DNA from 2 places in the Paenibacillus sp. Marseille-Q7038 genome. Region 1 is predicted to be linked to the other one. Evidence: riboswitches for the same ligand, from Rfam matches in the RefSeq annotation. Region 1 holds a riboswitch; the other holds the start of a gene.
The links. A riboswitch is a leader RNA that binds a small molecule or an ion and turns the genes downstream of it on or off. The one in region 1 is predicted to bind S-adenosylmethionine.
Positions count from the first base shown of each region.

Region 2: linked by a shared signal. The riboswitch ahead of ACWPWY_RS22745 (methionine ABC transporter ATP-binding protein) and the one ahead of metA (homoserine O-acetyltransferase MetA) in region 1 are both predicted to bind S-adenosylmethionine.

Region 1 is NZ_CBCOOM010000001.1:534,019-543,676, forward strand. Features, by position in the region: gene ACWPWY_RS02670 (HRDC domain-containing protein) at 1-592, shown strand, start outside; gene corA (magnesium/cobalt transporter CorA) at 777-1,712, opposite strand; SAM riboswitch class I at 2,143-2,273, shown strand; gene metA (homoserine O-acetyltransferase MetA) at 2,419-3,378, shown strand; gene ACWPWY_RS02685 (aminotransferase class I/II-fold pyridoxal phosphate-dependent enzyme) at 3,363-4,547, shown strand; gene ACWPWY_RS02690 (aminotransferase class I/II-fold pyridoxal phosphate-dependent enzyme) at 4,540-5,712, shown strand; gene mqnC (cyclic dehypoxanthinyl futalosine synthase) at 5,843-6,982, shown strand; gene ACWPWY_RS02700 (YitT family protein) at 7,074-7,955, opposite strand; gene ACWPWY_RS02705 (cation:proton antiporter) at 7,992-9,239, opposite strand; gene ACWPWY_RS02710 (cation:proton antiporter regulatory subunit) at 9,244-9,658, opposite strand, start outside.
Region 2 is NZ_CBCOOM010000002.1:1,172,178-1,181,835, forward strand. Features, by position in the region: gene ACWPWY_RS22715 (putative polysaccharide biosynthesis protein) at 1-266, shown strand, start outside; gene ACWPWY_RS22720 (DUF2515 family protein) at 318-1,628, opposite strand; gene ACWPWY_RS22725 (thioredoxin family protein) at 1,768-2,112, shown strand; gene ACWPWY_RS22730 (COX15/CtaA family protein) at 2,369-3,313, shown strand; gene ACWPWY_RS22735 (UbiD family decarboxylase) at 3,476-5,251, shown strand; gene ACWPWY_RS22740 (Cthe_2314 family HEPN domain-containing protein) at 5,310-6,029, shown strand; SAM riboswitch class I at 6,141-6,272, shown strand; gene ACWPWY_RS22745 (methionine ABC transporter ATP-binding protein) at 6,373-7,398, shown strand; gene ACWPWY_RS22750 (methionine ABC transporter permease) at 7,385-8,053, shown strand; gene ACWPWY_RS22755 (MetQ/NlpA family ABC transporter substrate-binding protein) at 8,103-8,942, shown strand; gene ACWPWY_RS22760 (SDR family oxidoreductase) at 9,074-9,658, shown strand, end outside.

The DNA.
Region 1 (9,658 bases):
TCGGATGATTAGTACCTATGTACCTCATACCTTAGAAGAATTGCGAGAATTACCTGGTGTAGGCGAGAATAAGTTGGCTGAATATGGCCAGGAGTTGCTTGAAATCACCACACAAGAAACGAGAGAGCATGGTTTTCCACTACATTGGGTAGCTACCGTGCTTACGGAAGAGGAATATGAGTCATGGAATTATAGACAAAAAGAGCAGAAGTATAAACAGGAACTGGAGAAATTCAATTTAAAAAAATCAGTCTTAACAGCGATAGCAAGTGGACAATCTCTTGATGACATCAGTGCAATTACGGGTTTGAACCGTAGAGAACTAGTTGATTTTCTGGAGGAACTTGAAAAGAGTGGTTATGATACAGAGATGCTGATCGCGAAAGAACTGACATGGATGACGGATGATGAGCAGGAGCTGATCTGGAATGCTTATGACGAGCTTGGGACAAGCTTTTTAAAACCAATATTACTTCGAGTATATGGTGAAGATCCTGCAGGAGCAGGACCACTAGATCAATTGTATGAGCGGCTGCGTATGGTTCGTATTCGTTACCGAAGACAGACCGAAACGAGCAAACAGGTTGGATAAAAGGAGGAAGGTTACTCTACATAACTTCCGTATGTAACTCATGTTTATGATGTGAAAGAGCAAGGACGATACAACATAAAAAGGTTCCTCCACATTAATGAAGGAACCTTTTTATATATGATATTTACATGAAGATTTAATGAAGAAAGGGAAGGAATCACATTCACAAGAAAACTCAAAATTTCTAAATCCAATCTTTTTTACGGAAAATAAGGTACATCGTGATCCCTAGCGCTGCGATAATCCCAATGACTATAAAATATGAATATTGATAATCTAGCTCAGGCATATTCTTGAAATTCATTCCATAAATCCCGGTAATCAGTGTCAGTGGCATAAATACAGTTGTTATGGCCGTAAATACACGCATGATTTCATTGGCCCGGTTGGAAATACTGGACTGATAAGCTTCTCGTAAGTTACCCATCAAATCTCGATACGTATCAAATGTTTCTGATATTTTTACTGCATTCTCATAGATATCACTAAAGTATTTTTGCAATTGATCATCAATGAGACGCAGATCCTTTTTATTGAGTGTATTAATGACTTCTTTTTGAGGACCGAGCCCCTTTTTGAGCCATAAAATCTCACTTCGCAAACCTATAATTTCATTTAGATGACTTTTCTTAGTATGCATTAAAATATCTTCTTCCAGCTTTTCAATTCTTGCTTCAAGCCGGTCACCTACAGTGAAATAATTATCCACAATGGAATCAATGAGCAGATATAAGAAACGATCCGGTGAATTTACTTCCTGTTCCCAGAGGATCGGTTTCAGTGTTCGCAGTTCATTTACTTTCTGCTTCGTTACCGTAATAATATAATGTCTTCCTAAGAAAACGTTCACCGCACGTAAAAATATTTCCTCGTCATCAAAACGTATACTATTTACAACGATAAAATAATGACTTTCATAGATTTCGAGCTTCGGACGCTGTTCCTCATCACTCAAACAGTCTTCTACAGCAAGATCATGCATGTGGAATAAAGGTTGAAGAACCGCAAGATCGTCTACATCCGCATCAATCCAATAAAATCCTTCTTCAGGCGGAGTCAGTGTATCTTCAATATGATCAAGCGAAGTAAAAACTCCTTGGTTAACATATCTAATTTTCATTTGAACCACTCCTTAAGTAAACTCCCGGAATTTAAGCGGGACAAGCTGAATAACTAAGGAATGTGAACATCAGTGCCGACAAGGGTACGAAAAGGGCAGACATCAGGAATTACGCGTCCCGTTAGCCGGCAAGCTGATGGTACATCCTATGCTGTTATTATCATTCGGCTGCCAGTCAGGCCTCGGGTCGCCGTCCATTTTTGTCACCCCATTATGTTGAATTTGACACTGATTCTTAGTATAACGTGCTATATTTCAGCAATCAAGATAAATGTTTATGGCATATCTTATGTCCGGATTTTCATAGAGGTGACTTGTTTCCAAAGAATCGTTATAAATCCAGTTCTTGACGGATTCATACCTCATGCTATAGAGTAATGGTAACAATTAGTGAATTATTTTCATTTTAAAAAAAATTAAATACAGCGAAATCTTATCAAGAGTGGCGGAGGGACTGGCCCTTAGAAACCACAGCAACCGGCGAGCAATCGCACGGTGCTAATTCTTGCTATTCATGTTTTATGCCGGATGTGGCTTAAAACAAGAATTGAGAGATGAGAGAGGAGCATTACCGTATACGGATGGACGGCCTTTCTCAAGTGTATTGAGATAGGTCGTTTTTGTTTATCTTCCGTGGGAATAAGTTTGCTTCCTTAATAACCTCTCACTCCATTATCCAACAAAATGTTTTTAAGGAGGAATACCCTTGCCCATTAAAATCCCTGATACTTTACCAGCTAAAGAAATTCTCGCAGGTGAGAATATTTTTGTGATGGATGAGACACATGCTTTCAAACAGGACATTCGCCCTTTACGTATCGGTATTCTTAATTTGATGCCTACGAAAGAGACGACGGAGACCCAGTTACTCCGGCTCATTGGCAATACGCCCCTTCAAGTGGATGTGATTCTAATTCATCCGAAATCACATGTTTCGAAGAATACATCTCAAGAATATCTCGATATGTTTTATAAAACGTTTGATGAAGTGAAAGATCTGCGCTTTGATGGACTGATCATCACGGGGGCCCCGGTAGAACAGATGGAATTTGAAGAAGTGACGTATTGGGAAGAGATCCAGCAGATTTTCAACTGGTCCAAAACGAATGTGACTTCAACCATGCATATCTGTTGGGCTTCACAAGCAGGGCTTTATCACCATTTTAATGTACCCAAAGTGGCACTTCCTGAAAAATGTTTCGGCGTGTTTCCACACACGTTAGAGAAATCACATGTAAAACTCCTTCGAGGATTTGATGAGTTATTCCTTGCACCGCATTCCCGTCATACCGAAGTACGCCGAGAAGATATAGAGAAAGTGGCTGGACTTGATATTTTATCAGAGTCTGAAGAAGCCGGAGTATATATTGTGGCAAGTGAGGATGGCAAACAGATTTTTGTGACAGGGCATTCCGAATATGATTCGTTATCCTTAAAGTGGGAATATGATCGAGATAAGGCGAGAGGATTAGATGTTAAATTGCCTAATAATTATTTCCCGAATGATGATCCTAGCAAAACACCGTTGTCCAGCTGGAGAGCACATGCAAATTTATTGTTCTCCAATTGGCTTAACTATTATGTTTACCAAGCAACGCCCTATGACCTTGAAACACAAAACCAGTCTATATCTAAGGGGGACAATACGTTATGGAAAACAAGCTGAGATTAGAAAGTAAGTTGGCACAAATAGGATCAGTGAAAGAACCTGTAACTGGAGCGGTGAACTTTCCGATCTATCAATCGACTGCATTTAGACATCCTGAACTGGGAAAAAGCACGGGATTTGATTACATACGTACGACAAACCCAACTCGAAAAGTGCTGGAAGAAGCTGCAGCTGAACTGGAGTCAGGGGATGCAGGTTTTGCCTGCAGCTCTGGTATGGCAGCGATCATGACGATCTTCGCTAAGTTTGGGCAAGGCGATCATTTGATCATTTCACTTGATCTATATGGGGGAACATATCGTCTTGTGGAGCGAATCCTTGCTAAAAACGGAATTACAGCAAGTTATGTAGATACGAACGATTTAGATGCACTCGATAAGGTACGCCAGGATAATACAAAAGCGATTTTCATCGAAACTCCAACGAATCCGCTGATGATGATAACGGATATTGAAAAAGTCTGTACATGGGCTAGAAAATACGAAATTTTATCTATTGTAGATAATACACTGCTTACTCCTTTCTTCCAGCGGCCGCTTGAACTTGGAGCAGATATTGTTATGCACAGTGCTACCAAATATTTGGGGGGACATAACGATGTGCTAGCGGGTCTTATTGTAACGAAAGGAAAAGAAATTTCCGAAGAGATCGCTTTTCTCCATAACTCGATTGGGGCTGTGTTATCTCCGAGCGATAGTTACCAATTAATGCGGGGAATGAAGACGCTTGCGCTTCGTATGGAACGCCATGAACTGAATGCAACGAAGGTAGCAGAGTTTTTGTTGTCACATGAGCTGATTACAGATGTATATTACCCTGCCTTGCCGGACCACCCGTCTTATGAAGTCCAAAAACGACAGTCCAGTGGAAATACAGGCATCTTGTCTTTTAAAGTGAAAGACGCTCGTTATGTGGAGCCGATCCTAAGACATATCAAACTGATTGCCTTTGCAGAAAGTTTGGGCGGGGTAGAGTCACTGATGACGTACCCTGTAGTGCAGACCCATGCGGATATACCAGTAGAGATTCGTAATGCAGTAGGACTTGATGATCGTCTGCTGCGGTTCTCTGTTGGAATTGAACATATTGATGATATTATTCAGGACTTAGATGCTGCATTTCACGAGGCAGCTTTAGAGCTGGAAGGAAGTGTTGTTCGTGGCTAACAAAAAGGAAGATCAGCAAAACGACTATAAATTCGATACAAAACTGCTGCATTTTGGCGCAGAGATTGATGAGACAACCGGCGCATCCAGTGTACCCATATATCAAGCTTCTACCTTCCACCATCATGATATTTTTTCGCCGCCTACCCACGATTACAGCCGTTCAGGCAATCCAACGCGGCAGGCGCTTGAAGACTATATCGCGCTTCTAGAGGGAGGAGTACGTGGTTTTGCTTATTCTTCGGGGATGGCTGCGATTTCAAGTTCTCTCATGATTCTGTCTGCGGGTGATCATATTATCGCCACAGAAGATGTATACGGCGGAACATATCGTTTGCTAAGCAGCATTCTTACTCGGATGAATATTGAGACTACGTTCGTAGATATGACGGATCTAGAAAAAGTAAAAGCCGCCTATCGTCCAAATACGAAAGCAGTATATATGGAAACACCCTCAAATCCGACCCTGCGTATTACAGATGTAGCGGGCATTACCGGATGGGCAAAGGAAAAAGGGCTTCTGACGCTGCTTGATAATACGTTCATGACACCTTACTACCAAAAGCCAATTGAGCAGGGAGTGGATATCGTACTTCATAGTGCAACCAAATTCCTTGGTGGACACAGCGATGTACTTGCAGGGCTTGCTGTAGCAAGAACAGAAGCGATTGGCGCGCAGCTGAAGCAGCTTCAAAACGGACTTGGCACGGTACTTGGCGCCCAAGAGTCCTGGCTATTGATGAGAGGAATGAAGACGCTTGGTGCTCGTATGGCTCATTCAGAGATCAGTGCGACGAAACTTGCAGCTTGGCTTATGAGCCGCTCTGACATTCCTTCTGTATATTATCCAGGTCTACTTCATCATCCAGGAAGAGAAGTGCATGAGAAACAGTCTACGGGATACGGTGCAATTGTATCATTTGATGTAGGTTCAGGAGATCGAGCGAAAGCTGTCCTGAATAAAGTTCGTTTACCTCTTGTTGCCGTAAGTCTGGGTTCAGTGGAGAGTATCCTGTCCTATCCTGCAATGATGTCTCATGCAGCGATGCCGAAAGACTTTAGATTAGAGCGAGGCATAACGGATGGTTTACTTCGTTTTTCCGTTGGACTTGAAGATATAGATGATTTAATTGCCGATTTAGATCAGGCATTATCTAACACATAGCCCAAAATTTTTCTTGTCATAAGAAGCATGCTAACATTAGGTGCTTCTTTTCACATGTATCCTATGTTACGATATATAAGACAATATTTGATATTATTGTTACATTTCTAACGATAAGGGAGGCTGCCGTATGAGTGCGGTGAACCATATCTTAAATAAAGCGTTGAACGGAGAACGTCTGAATGTAGAAGACGCTATTGCTTTGTTTGAATCTGATGAAGTTGAAAAAATCGGTGAAGCAGCTAATGTAATTATGAAGCGGATGCATCCCGAACCAATCACCACTTTTGTTATTGGCAGAAATATTAACTACACGAATGTGTGTGATGTATACTGTCGTTTCTGTGCCTTCTATCGTAGACCAGGCTCTGATGAAGGTTATGTACTGCCGGATGAACTCATTTTCCAAAAGATCAAGGAAACGGAAGAAGTAGGCGGAACTGAAATTCTGATGCAGGGTGGTACAAATCCGAATTTACCATTCAGCTACTACACGGATTTGCTTCGTGGTATTAAGGAACGGTTCCCTAATATTACGATGCATTCTTTCTCACCAGCTGAGATTATGAAAATGAAAGAAGTATCAGACGGACTTTCTCTAGAAGAGGTGGTGCGTCAAATTCATGAAGCCGGACTTGATTCGCTTCCAGGTGGGGGCGCTGAAATCCTCGATGACCGGACTCGCCGCAAAATCAGTCGTCAAAAAGGCTCATGGCGTGACTGGATGGACGTGATGCAAACCGCGCACCGAATTGGTATGAACACAACAGCTACGATGGTTATTGGTTTTGGTGAAACGATGGAAGAGAGAGCTTTACATTTACAACGTGTGCGTGATGCTCAAGATGAATGTATTCAGAACGGATATGATTCGGAAGGATTCCTTGCGTTTATTCCATGGACTTTCCAGCCAGACAACACAAACCTCAAAAAAGAGCGTCAAACACCAGAAGCTTATCTAAAAACGGTAGCAATTAGTCGTTTGTTCCTGGATAATATTAAGAATATTCAGTCTTCTTGGGTAACGATGGGGCCTGAGGTAGGTAAACTTTCGCTTAGATATGGATGTAATGATTTCGGCAGTACGATGATTGAAGAGAATGTAGTATCTGCTGCGGGGGCAACCCATAAAGTCAATATTCATTCTATTCTGGATCTGATTCGTGAAACAGGTAATGTTCCTGCTCAGCGAAATACAAAATACGAAATTCTTCGTGTTTTTGATGAATCTGATAATGCGGTTGTGAATGATTTTGTTATGCAGAACTAATTTTCCTTATATAAAATAAAGCGTACAAGCATAGCAGCTATGCTTGATGTGAATAGGAAAAACCCTTGGACTTTAAAGTCCAAGGGTTTTTTTATAATCGATTCATATCCCTATCGAATAGAATGCTAGCATGTGGATCGATAGAACGAACGATATATTTGATTCGGCGAGATTCAAATAGATGTATTTTGTAATATAGTACAGGTAGTGTTTCCCATGGCTCGGAGCCATGGGTTGTCTCTTCTAGTCTGTCTTCAGATGCTTCGGGATCACGGTGTAACCGAGTCTTAATGGAATGTTCAATCCGCTCTTTCTCGGCACTTACAATACATATCTTACGATTAAAGGTATATCCTCTTAAAGAAAAGTGAACACCTTCAAAAGCAATCAGATAGGCGACAATGGAATACATCGCTTGCTGTGTACCGAATGTAATTCCGGCCGTGGTAAGCACGACCAAATTCACAACCATAATGACTCGTTCTAATCGATATTTTGATCGATTATTATTGGTGTGATCCATCGGCCGGATCGCTAGTGTATCCAGCGTACCACCTTCATATAAAACCATCCCAATTCCTATTCCGAGGAATAAGCCACCGCAAGCCGCAGCAAGCAGTGGATGTTCAATCAGAGCAGGAAAGGAATGAAGCATGAGAGAGCTAAGTGATAGAACCACTAACCCAAGAACCGTTAGTAGTGCATATTGCCTCTGGACTCTTCGGTAAGAAAGAAGTATAAAGGGCAAGTTAAACAGAAATAAGAAAAGTCCTAATCGCATCTCGGTTTGATAGGCGAACATGGCTGAAATTCCTGTGACACCGCCGATGATTAATTGATTCGGATGTAAAAATAACTCAAGCCCAATAGAAGCAAGAATTCCCCCAAGAATAACAAATAGCAATTTCTTTATCCATATTCGGTAAGATAGTTTGGCTGATGAGGAAAGAACGGAGTGTGGAGATTGATTCATCTTTGTTTCTCCTTTTCCTACATATTTGCGAACCCTTTATTCATTATCTATAGGTTTTTCTTTTAACACTTTAGGATTTGGTTTTTTCTTGTTATCTTCGAATTTGAATATTTTATTAATTCCACGGTAGATATGTTTTGATTCTTTCGTCAGCAGAGGTCCTAAGATCGCCAGAATTAAAACGTATATAGCAGCAAAAGGCTGGATAATCATCATCAGTCCGCCCGCTTGAGCCATGTTAGCGAGAATGATAGAAAATTCACCACGGGATACGATGGTAAGACCGATATTAGAAGAAGCTTTCGTTGAAAGACCCGCAGTTCGTCCCGCAAGCATACCGGCTACGAAGTTACCAATTAGAGTAACAACCACCGCAATTAGAGCCAACCAAACGGCTTCTCCACCAAGTGACAAAGGATCAATAGATAATCCGAAGCTGAAGAAGAAGATGGCACCAAAGAAATCTTTAAATGGCAATATCAAATGTTCGATGCGCTTCGCGTGAGTTGTTTCTGCAAGAACCAGTCCCACGAGAAGGGCACCGATCGCTTCAGCAACGTGAATCGTTTCAGAGAATCCTGCAATGAGGAACAATGAACCGAAAATAACGAGGCCAAACAATTCATTATTACGAATATTAAGCAACTTATTGAGCAGAGGAACCAGTTTGCGTCCTACAATGATGACGACAAGCATATAACCAAGTGCAATGAGAGCACTTAAAATGACACCGCCGACTGAAGAGGAATCACTGAGAACAAGTCCTGAAAGAATCGAAATATATACCGCAAGGAATACATCTTCAAACATTATAATTCCAAGAATCATTTCCGTTTCAGGATTAGCGGTTCTCTTCAGATCAACTAGCACTTTCGCTACAATGGCACTAGACGAAATTGTGGTAATCCCCGCAATAATGAGTACTTCTGCAATCGGAAAGCCTGACATAAATCCTAGCAAAAGTCCCAGGGTAAAGTTAATGCCTAAATATATACTTCCACCAACTACAATCGATTTACCTGATTTAATCAATCGTCCGACTGAGAATTCGAGTCCTAGATAGAAGAGCAGGAAGAGCACACCTATACGACCAAGGAATGAAATAAAAGGCTCGCTCTCAATAAATCGAAAATCGAGATGCCATATCTGTGCGGCATGCGGTCCTACTGCCATACCAATCAAAATATAGAAAGGGATGACAGAAAAACGCAGTTTTGAGGAAATCAGTCCGGCTGCCGCGATGAGTGCAATTGCCAAACCGACTTCAAGTACTAAATGATCCATCGGTTCACCAACTTCCATCCTTTAAGATTTGTTTTAATTTTTGTTGCTGATGTCTTTCTCCGACCGCGACTACTGTTGAGTCAGCTGTAATCTGGACATCAGGACCAGGACTTACATGTTTGTTTTTGTTATTTTTATCGACTACGGCAATAATGGTTGCTCCTGAGTTCTGCCGAATATCTAGTTCACCTATAGATTTGCCAACACAACTGTAATTCGCATCAATTTTATACCATTCGATAATAAGATCATCGAGCGTCATTTCCATACGCTCTAGTTGTTTTGGTTTGTAAGTCATCCCACCCACGATAGCGGCAAGCTGTCTTGCTTCGTAGTCTTCAAGCGTAATCATTGAAATACTTTGTTCTGGGTCATTATATTCAAAGTGATACATTTCACGTCTTCCGTCGTCATGAATC
Region 2 (9,658 bases), on a different contig from region 1:
TGATTACTGTGATGATATCCAGTGCGATTGGATATGGACTTCATCAGCTTGGACTGTCTATGGTAAACGTGATGCCAGCAAGAGTGGCGTTTCTACTGAACTGTATCATCGTGGGAATTGTTGTGGTAATCAGTTATTTCGTTCTGCTTATTGCACTGCGCGTACTTCGTCAGGACGAGCTTACCAATTATCCGCGGATGATTCAGAAGGTGCTTCGGCCTTTGATGAGATTACAGCGAGGTAGTAAGCAAGGTAGTAAAGAATAAAATAAAAAGAACGATCGCTTCTGTCTGTGAACTGAAGCTTCGTTCTTTTTTTTATGGGATCTTATGGTTATTTCTCATTTCGCTCAAATCATGAACAATGCCAAGTTTCCATAGCGCGAATCGGTGCCGGTAACTCACATCAAATATACGTGGTCTCCTTGGGAGGTTAAGGTGGCCTAGAGTATCTGTATGAGGAGTATGGGTAAGCCAGTCCTCTCGAGTTATTTTCTCATAGGGCATATCATACCAAGCTTTATATAGCGTAGGACTATATATTTTATTGTCTGCAGAGAGAACATTTTTATTACTTAACGCAGGGGTGAGCAGGGGTTCATCCCGTTTCTGACCATATAGGGAAGTGTAATATTTAGGCCAATATTCACTTCGGGAACCTTCGTGAGGGATTTCTTTAGAAAAGATGGTGGCTCTCTCTAGTACCTGCGAATATCCGAATAACAGGGCATACAATGCCTTACCAAATTCGATCCGTTCATGAAGTTTATTGAAGTGAGTAATCGTCAAACCAACCAATTCCTGATCCACACCAAGCGGAATAATAATATGATTAAGTCCAGCCAGTTCATGGGAACGAAAAGAGAGTGTAGCCGTAACATGTTGCTGATAATAGGGATTTCGAATAACCCGGTTCTCAATATAATTTTGCTCGTTAATAATGAGACCGACGGTCAAGATCTCACTGTTGCGTTCAAGCCAGAATTGTTCCCAAAAAGGATTCATAAAGGCAGAAACATGAAACTCGGATAGCAAATGAAAATAGCTTCGACCTTTTTCTCGGCTTTTCATATATAACATCAGCTGCGGATAGGCATCCTGAAAAATTAGTGCATTACACCGTTCTAGGAGAAGATAAACTTGTTGATTATCCTGACTTTTCAGTACATTCTTCAAAAGTTCGCTCTTTAGATCGGTCATATTGTAACCTCCGTTTCGAGATACAAAATGAGCAAGCAGAGCCCAGTGAAGCTCTGGGTAAGCCTCATAGCAAGCCAGATAAGCAGCAGTTCTTGTTATATTACTTTGATTATGCTGCTGAGTTTGCTCCATGATCTCGCGTACGAGTTCCAGCTCTTCCACACTATATGGATCGAGCTGACTGCTCCGCATAGAAGCAGGCTGGACTCCGCTGGCGCGTACACTAGCAAGTGTTTGTTCCAATTCATTCATAATCCAGGAAGCAGATGAAGTAGGCCAGGTGAGTGGACGAATCGGATGACGCAGCTGTTTCGATGACTGAATAGCGGCCTGTTTACCGCGAATCACTTCTGCTGCAGTCAGAGGCAAGGTCTTTAACATTTGCCAAATCGCGTCTAAAGAATGGACAGTAGATTGCTGACTTTTCATCTTTTTCTTGCCTCCTCTTTTGCTACAGACTTTGCCTGGTTATATAATAGTATGTACGAATGATTTGACTTCCACTCGTCAAGAATGATTCACTAAACCAGAAGATATATACGAGCTGTAACTAGAGAGGATGATAAAGATGAAAAAAATTACTTCTAAAGCGGAATTCGACGTTCTAACTCAATCTTCTAATTTGACGGTCGCTGTCTTTAAAGCAGACTGGTGCGTAGACTGCCGATTTATTGATCCCTTCATGCCTGAGGTAGAGCAGGAGTTTTCTCAGCTCCTTACCCTGATTGAAGTCGATGTAGAACAAACTGGCGAATTAAGCCAGGAACAGAACATTCTAGGAATCCCTAGTTTTGTGGCTTATGCAGATGGACGTGAGCTCATTCGTTTTGTGAATAAAAATCGCAAATCCCGCGAGGAAATTGTAGAATTCCTTCAACGTGCGGTTGAAGTGTATCAAACACTGCGCAGCTAATTATGATTACAAAAAACACCGTGCTCTTAGATAAAGAGAGTGCGGTGTTTTTTTTGTGATAGGTAGAAATAAATTTCTTGGGTTCTAGAGAGCAATGAAAAATGTTACGTTTGAACAGGCGTTAAGATATTGTCACAATCCCCTTATGTTTCGAATTCTTTTATCCGTTATAATAGTTAGAGTTGCTGAAAATGGCTATATAATCAGCATGCGGAGAGTTATTTCCGCCATATCATATAATTGCAGGTGAATAAGGTTGAAGCATATCAAACTTTTAAAATGGTTTAGTTTTGTGACTACGCTGTTCATGTTTTTTGCTACATTCGGCGGCGGTGTAGTTACACGTACGGATTCGGGCCTTGGTTGCGGGAATGAGTGGCCATTATGTCACGGGGAATTTGTGCCAGCCCATACACTCGCTTCGCTCATTGAATATTCACACCGAATTGTCAGTACGTCAGCAGGGCTGCTTTCAATTACTACATTTGTACTCTTTATGCTGTATGCTAAACAGCGCCGTGATCTACAAATTTTTTCACTTTTAACATTGTTCTTCGTTGTTATTCAAGGGATGATGGGAGCACTCGCAGTAGTATTCTCCCAAGTACCCGCTGTTATGGCATTACATCTTGGTTTTGCCATTATTTCGCTTGCAAGTTCCTTGATGACTACTCTTGGCGCAAGGCAAGAACAAAAATTTGGCGGACTCGCTAAGTTCGATAGCCTGCCGCGGGTAAGTAAACAATTTCGTAACTTGGTGTGGCTAACGATGATCTATTCATATATCGTTGTTTATACAGGAGCTTTTGTCAGCCATACCGAGTCAGCAGGCGGCTGCAGCGGATTCCCACTCTGTAATGGAGCCGTGATTCCTGAACTCTCAGGCGGTGTAGCTGTTGCATTCTTGCATCGTGTTGCCGCGTTTTTCCTTGTCGTCATTATTGCTGTCCTCAGTCATTATGCTTACCGGCATAATAAAGGGAACAGGGAGCTGCAAATTCTTGGGATTACAGCGATCACGCTTGTAATTATACAAGTGTTGTCCGGTGTAGGCCTCATGCTTACAATGGATCGTCCTGAGATTTACATGTTTGTTGTACTTGCTCATATGACCATTATTTCGGTATTGTTCGGGCTTCTTGCCTACATGAGTTATGTGGTATGGAAACTGGCTAAGCCGGCAGGTATCCATCGCTCATAAAAGACATCATAAATAACTGGATACAATAGATGTATCTTGGAAAAAAATAGCCGGACAGTGTACAATAAATGCTAGTGCCTGTCCATAAGGCTACATATGCAAATGACAAAGTCCACGAATTAGATTCGCAGGGCTTTGTTTTATAAAGGAGGATCTTCCACATTGATTTATTCAAATTTACGTGAGTTTGTAACCAAATTACAACAGGAAAAAGACCTTGTTATTATCGACGCGCCTGTTGATCCTTACTTAGAAATTGCAGAGATTCATCGACGTGTCATTGAGGAGCAGGGACCTGCTTTGTTATTTACAAACGTAAAAGGAACTCCTTTTCCGGTACTCACGAATATGTTTGGAACCAGCCGTAGAGTAGATATGGCATTTGGACCAAGACCTGAAGAACTCATGAAATCCATTGTTGGTGCAACGAAAACACTGATGCCTCCAACAGCTAAAGCGCTCTGGAATGAACGAGGCTTGATTAAAGAAGCCATAAAAGTGGGTTTAAAAACAGTGCAGCGAAGTGATGCACCCATTTTATCTGCTAATCAGACCGAATCCCCTCTGAAGATGCTTCCGAAGGTAACGAGCTGGCAGCTGGACGGAGGTCCATTTTTAACATTACCGCTTGTGTATACAGAACATCCTGATGATCATAAAGATCATAACCTCGGGATGTATCGTATTCAAATTTATGATGATCATACGACTGGCGTACACTGGCAGATTCAAAAAGGCGGCGGATTTCATTACCATGAAGCGGAAAAGCGCGGACAAGGTTTACCGGTGTCTGTCATCCTCGGAGGTCCACCAGCTCTTATTGCGTCTGCAATAGCTCCGATTCCGGAGAAACTTCCGGAACTGCTCATGGCTTCCCTGATCATGGGGGACAAGCTGAAAATGGTGGATGACCCTTTCGGAGGACACCGTATGCCGGCTGAAGCAGAATTTGTAATCAAAGGAATCGTGCCGCCTCACGAGCGTAGAATGGAAGGACCATTCGGTGATCATTTCGGTTATTATTCTTTGGCTCATGAGTTCCCAATCTTGAACGTGGAGCGGATGTGGCACCGTAAGGATGCGATTTACCCAATGACGATTGTGGGTAAACCTCGACAAGAAGATTATTACCTCGGAGAATTCGTACAGCGGTTATTATCTCCCGCCTATTCCATTGTCATGCCGACAGTGAAAGATTTATGGGCATATGCAGAAAGCGGAGTTCATGCGCTTGCTTCTGCTGTTGTACGGGAAAGCTATTCTCGCGAGGCATTAGTTTCCGGATTCAGCATACTTGGACAAGGACAATTGTCTTTGACTAAATTTTTGATTTTAACCGATCAGGCAATTGATTTATCTAACTTTACGGAATTGATTGAAACGGTACTGGAACGGTTTGATCCGCAGACGGATCTGTTTATTTTTGATCATACTTCACATGATACGCTCGATTATACCGGTCACAAGCTGAACCACGGAAGTAAGGCCATCTTAGTCGGTGTTGGAGAGAAAGTGCGTGATCTTCCTCGCACATATGAAGGTGGATTTGTGAATGAGATAACCGATATCAAACCTTATTGCGGCGGGGTACTGCTTGTGGAGGGAGCTTCTTATGAGGAAGAACCAGAACTTGCAGGCCGGCTCGTAGAACGTTTTGGGGCACTGGAACAGACTTGGCCGCTCGTGATTCTGGTCGATCATGCACAAGAAACAGCGAAGAACCAGATGTCCTTCCTATGGACTGTGTTTACTCGCTTTAATCCAGCAAGTGACATGTATGCAGATATTTCAGTGAAGCGGAATCACATCGGTTACTCCTTGCCAATCGTTATAGATGCACGGATGAAGCCAGGTTACCCTGAAGAAGTTATTCCGCGGGAAGATATTGTGGAACTCGTCGATTCGCGCTGGAAATCATATTTTGCAAAGGTCCAATAAGAAGTAGGGATTCTGTGTGCCTTGATGGGGGAAAATGAGGTGCAGGGAGGATGTTTATATGCTGCGTACTTTATTAGGTGAACCACCCCGGGTGAACTCGGGATACTTGAAAGAAGCCATGGATGCGATGGTGCGTATGTTGCAGTTGCTTATCAGTGAAATAAAAGAGAGTACCGATCCAACACATGATTATCGTGAATTGGAGATATGGACCCGTGGACTGATTACATCATTAGATGAACTAGAACAAAGTTCTTTTGCTGCTTCTTTTTATGCGGCGAAGATCCATGCAGCCTCAACGGATGATATGGGACCGGATGAAAAATCTGATTATGCCAGATACGTATACTTTTACAAGGACGGCTTCATTCGTATGTTTGCAACCTTAGACAAACTGGGTAATGTTTTAGATGACTGGTATCATTTAGAAACATCCAAAATTAAAGCGCACTTTTCCTATTTTACGGTTCTAAAACAGCTCGAAGGACAGCCAAAGCATAAAACCCTTCTCATCCGATTAAGCAGCCTGAAAGATAAGTATCATCAGCCCATGAATCGTCTTCGTAAAAGGCGCAACACCGAGATTCATCATATGAATGTGGAGATGCAAGATGATTTGTGGCAAAGGCATCAAGCACTGCATGGAAAAGTAAAACTAGAAGATCTAAAAGCATTTACTTCCGATTTGGAACTTGGTGTGGACTTGGTCTCAAGAAGTTTACATGAATCATTTGAGTACATGATTAGCACTTGGAAAAAACAAACGGTCCGCGCATAATATTTTCCTTTGACAAGTGTTATGAAATGTCATATACTTTCACTAAGTTTCTGAAACAATTAATTTGTTTAGCAAATGACAACATTCGACATTATTCATAATTGCATATCATTCTTATCGAGAGTGGCGGAGGGACAGGCCCTATGAAGCCCGGCAACCGATTCTTTATAGAGCTTTTTTCTATATAGGATGACATGGTGCTAAATCCTTCAAGATCATACATTTGGTCTTGGCAGATGAGAAGGAATCGTCTAACTATTGATGCCCTCTTTTTCTGTGAAAAAGGGGGATTTTTGTGTCTATGAGTCAAAATGAGAATGACCGCAAGCAAGGAGGTACCGTATTGATTGAATTAAAAAATATCCGCAAAGATTACGGACAAGGAAAGCAGGTAACTACTGCCTTGTCAGGTCTAGATTTGTCTATTAACAAAGGCGAAATCTTTGGTGTGATCGGTCATTCCGGAGCAGGAAAAAGCACCCTGATTCGGTTGATTAATTTGTTAGAGCGTCCGACATCGGGAGAGGTTTATGTAGACGGCATTAATATGACGAAATTGAATAAATCGCAACTTCAGGCGCAGCGGCGTAAAATAGGGATGATTTTCCAGCATTTTAATCTGCTGAGTTCTGCCACGGTTTACGAGAATATTGCATTTCCGCTGCGATTAGTGAAAACGGACCACAAGAAAGTGGATCAAAAGGTGAAGGAATTACTTAAACTGGTTGGACTTACAAACCACAGTAACAAATATCCTGCTCAACTGTCCGGAGGACAAAAACAGCGTGTGGGTATTGCAAGGGCGCTGGCAAGCGATCCTCAGGTTCTGCTGTGTGATGAAGCGACCTCAGCGCTTGATCCGCAGACAACGAACTCAATTCTCAAGTTGTTGCTTGATATTAACCAGAAGTACAATCTCACGATTGTACTCATTACCCATGAGATGCATGTAATTCAGACCATTTGTGACCGGGTGGCTGTCATTCATCAAGGTGGGATTGTGGAAGAAGGACCGGTGGCGGAAGTATTCCTGAAACCGCAACATCCCGTTACACAAGAATTTATTTTACGGGAAACGGAAGTTAGTGGTTTAATGGAGGAAGCCATTCAGGCTTCGCATTTAGATCATTCACAAACGGTAAAAATCACCTTCCTGGGAAGTAAAACCTATGATTCGATTCTATCGCAGACTGTGCGGCAAACTGGAGTAGATTTTGCCATCTTGCAAGGAACAATCTCTACAATCAAGCAGATGCCGTATGGTCAGTTGATGGTTCGTTTAGAGGGTCATCCTGAACAGATTTTAAGAACGGTTGAATCCTTGACTCTGCAAGGTCTTGAAGTGGAGGTGCTACATCATGGGTCTTGATTTTTCCGTAATTAATTGGGATGAGATTCAAACAGCTACCTTAGAAACACTAAGTATGCTGGTTGTATCCGGTATCTTTACTTTTATTATCGGACTGCCGGTTGGAATTATTCTATTTTTAACTTCACGATCTGCTTCAACACCAAATCGTGTCATATACACTGTACTTTCTTTTATCGTAAATATTTTGCGTTCGGTTCCCTTTATCATTCTGATTGTGGCCATGCTTCCCATTACAAAAGCGATTGTCAGCACGACAATAGGGGTTGTGGGAACAATCCCGCCGCTGGTAGTTGGTGCAGCACCTTTCTTTGCAAGGCTCGTCGAGACTTCTCTGCGTGAAGTGGACAAAGGGGTTATAGAAGCATCGCAAGCGATGGGCGCTTCTACGGGGCAGATCATAATGAAGGTGCTCATGCCGGAAGCTCTTCCTGGTTTACTTGCGGGAATTACGATCACGGTGGTTACACTAATATCCTACACCGCAATGGCGGGGATGGTTGGCGGCGGGGGACTTGGTGCTCTAGCCATTAACTATGGATATTACAGGTATGAACGAGAAGTGATGATCGTAGCGGTTGTCGTTATGATTATTCTTGTACAAGTTCTGCAGATGGCAGGAGACAGATTAGTTAAACATTTTACACGTAAATAGCAATTCGCTTTAGGAGATAGGGATTTACTATACTTAGGAGGGTTTAACGATGAAAAAATGGTTTTTATCTAGTCTTACGCTCGCATTGGTACTGGTTTTAGCTGCATGTGGAAATGATTCTGCTGGTAATGATACAACAGGAAGTGGAGACAGTGGTCAGACAGAAAAAAGAGTCACCCTTCGAGTAGGAGCATCACCTGTACCGCACGCTGAAATCTTGGAACAAGTAAAACCAATTCTCGCAGAAGAAGGTATTGATCTGGAGATCACCATCTTCAATGACTATGTACAACCTAATGTACAGTTGTCACAAAACCAACTGGATGCAAACTTCTTCCAGCACAAACCTTATCTTGAGAACGAGAATGAAACACGCGGTTTGAATTTGGTTGCTCTTAACAATGTTCATGTAGAACCTATTGGAGCTTATTCCAACACCATTAAATCAGTAGATGAATTAAAAGAGGGAGCGAAGATTGCAATCCCTAATGATGCTACGAACGGTGGTCGTGCACTGATGCTGCTTGATAAAAACGGAGTTATTAAGCTGAAAGACAACACGAATGTAGAGTCTAAAATCAGTGACATTGCGGAAAATCCGAAAAATGTAAAAATCGTTGAACTGGACGCAGCTATGCTTCCAAGACAACTGGGTGAAGTAGATCTCGCTGTAATCAATGTAAACTACGCTCTTGAAGCTGATTTAAATCCACTTGAGGATGCCTTGTTCATTGAAGATGAAGAATCTCCTTATGCGAACTTGCTTGTCGCTCGTGAGAACAATCAGAATGATGAAGCTGTACAAAAGCTGAATGCTGCTCTGAATTCCGATGCAATCAAAACGTTCATTGAAGATAATTATGCGGGAGCGATCGTTCCTGCATTCTAAAATTACGAAGAACCTGTACTCTGTTCACAGAGGCAGGTTCTTTTTTTTTAGAAATGCCTCCTTTCTTTTCTTATTACTCCAGCTATATTATACTGAGTAGGAACCGCTCTTTTTAGGAGGAGGAAGGGATGTTGGACAACAAAGTCGCTCTGATCACAGGAAGCGCAAAGGGACTTGGTAAGATGACAGCACTTCGGCTTGCAATGGAAGGGTATGATATTGCCCTGAATTATGTGCATAGTCAGAAGGAAGCTGAGGATTTATGTGCAGCCATCAAAAAGCTGGGTGTGCGTTGCATCGTAGTACAGGCGGACATATGCAAGCCAGAAGATATAGAACGGCTAATTACAACGGTTGAGCATCAGCTTGGTGTAGTGGATATACTTATAAACAACGCTGGTCCTTTTATTAGGGAGCGGAAGCTGTTTTCGAAATATACGCAAGAAGACATTATCATGTTAACACAAGGAAACCTGGTGGGGACGATGTTGTTAGATCACCGGGTACTTCCAGGCATGCGGAAGAAGAAATGGGGGCGGATTATCCATTTTGGTTTCAGTCATGCGGGTGAAGCGAGATCTTGGCCTCAGCGGGCGGTTTATGCCTCTGCAAAGGTAGGACTTGTTTCTTTTACAAAGACACTTGCTGTCGAAGAAGCACCTTATGGTATTACCGTCAATATGATTTGCCCTGGGGATATTCGGGGAGCGCATAAA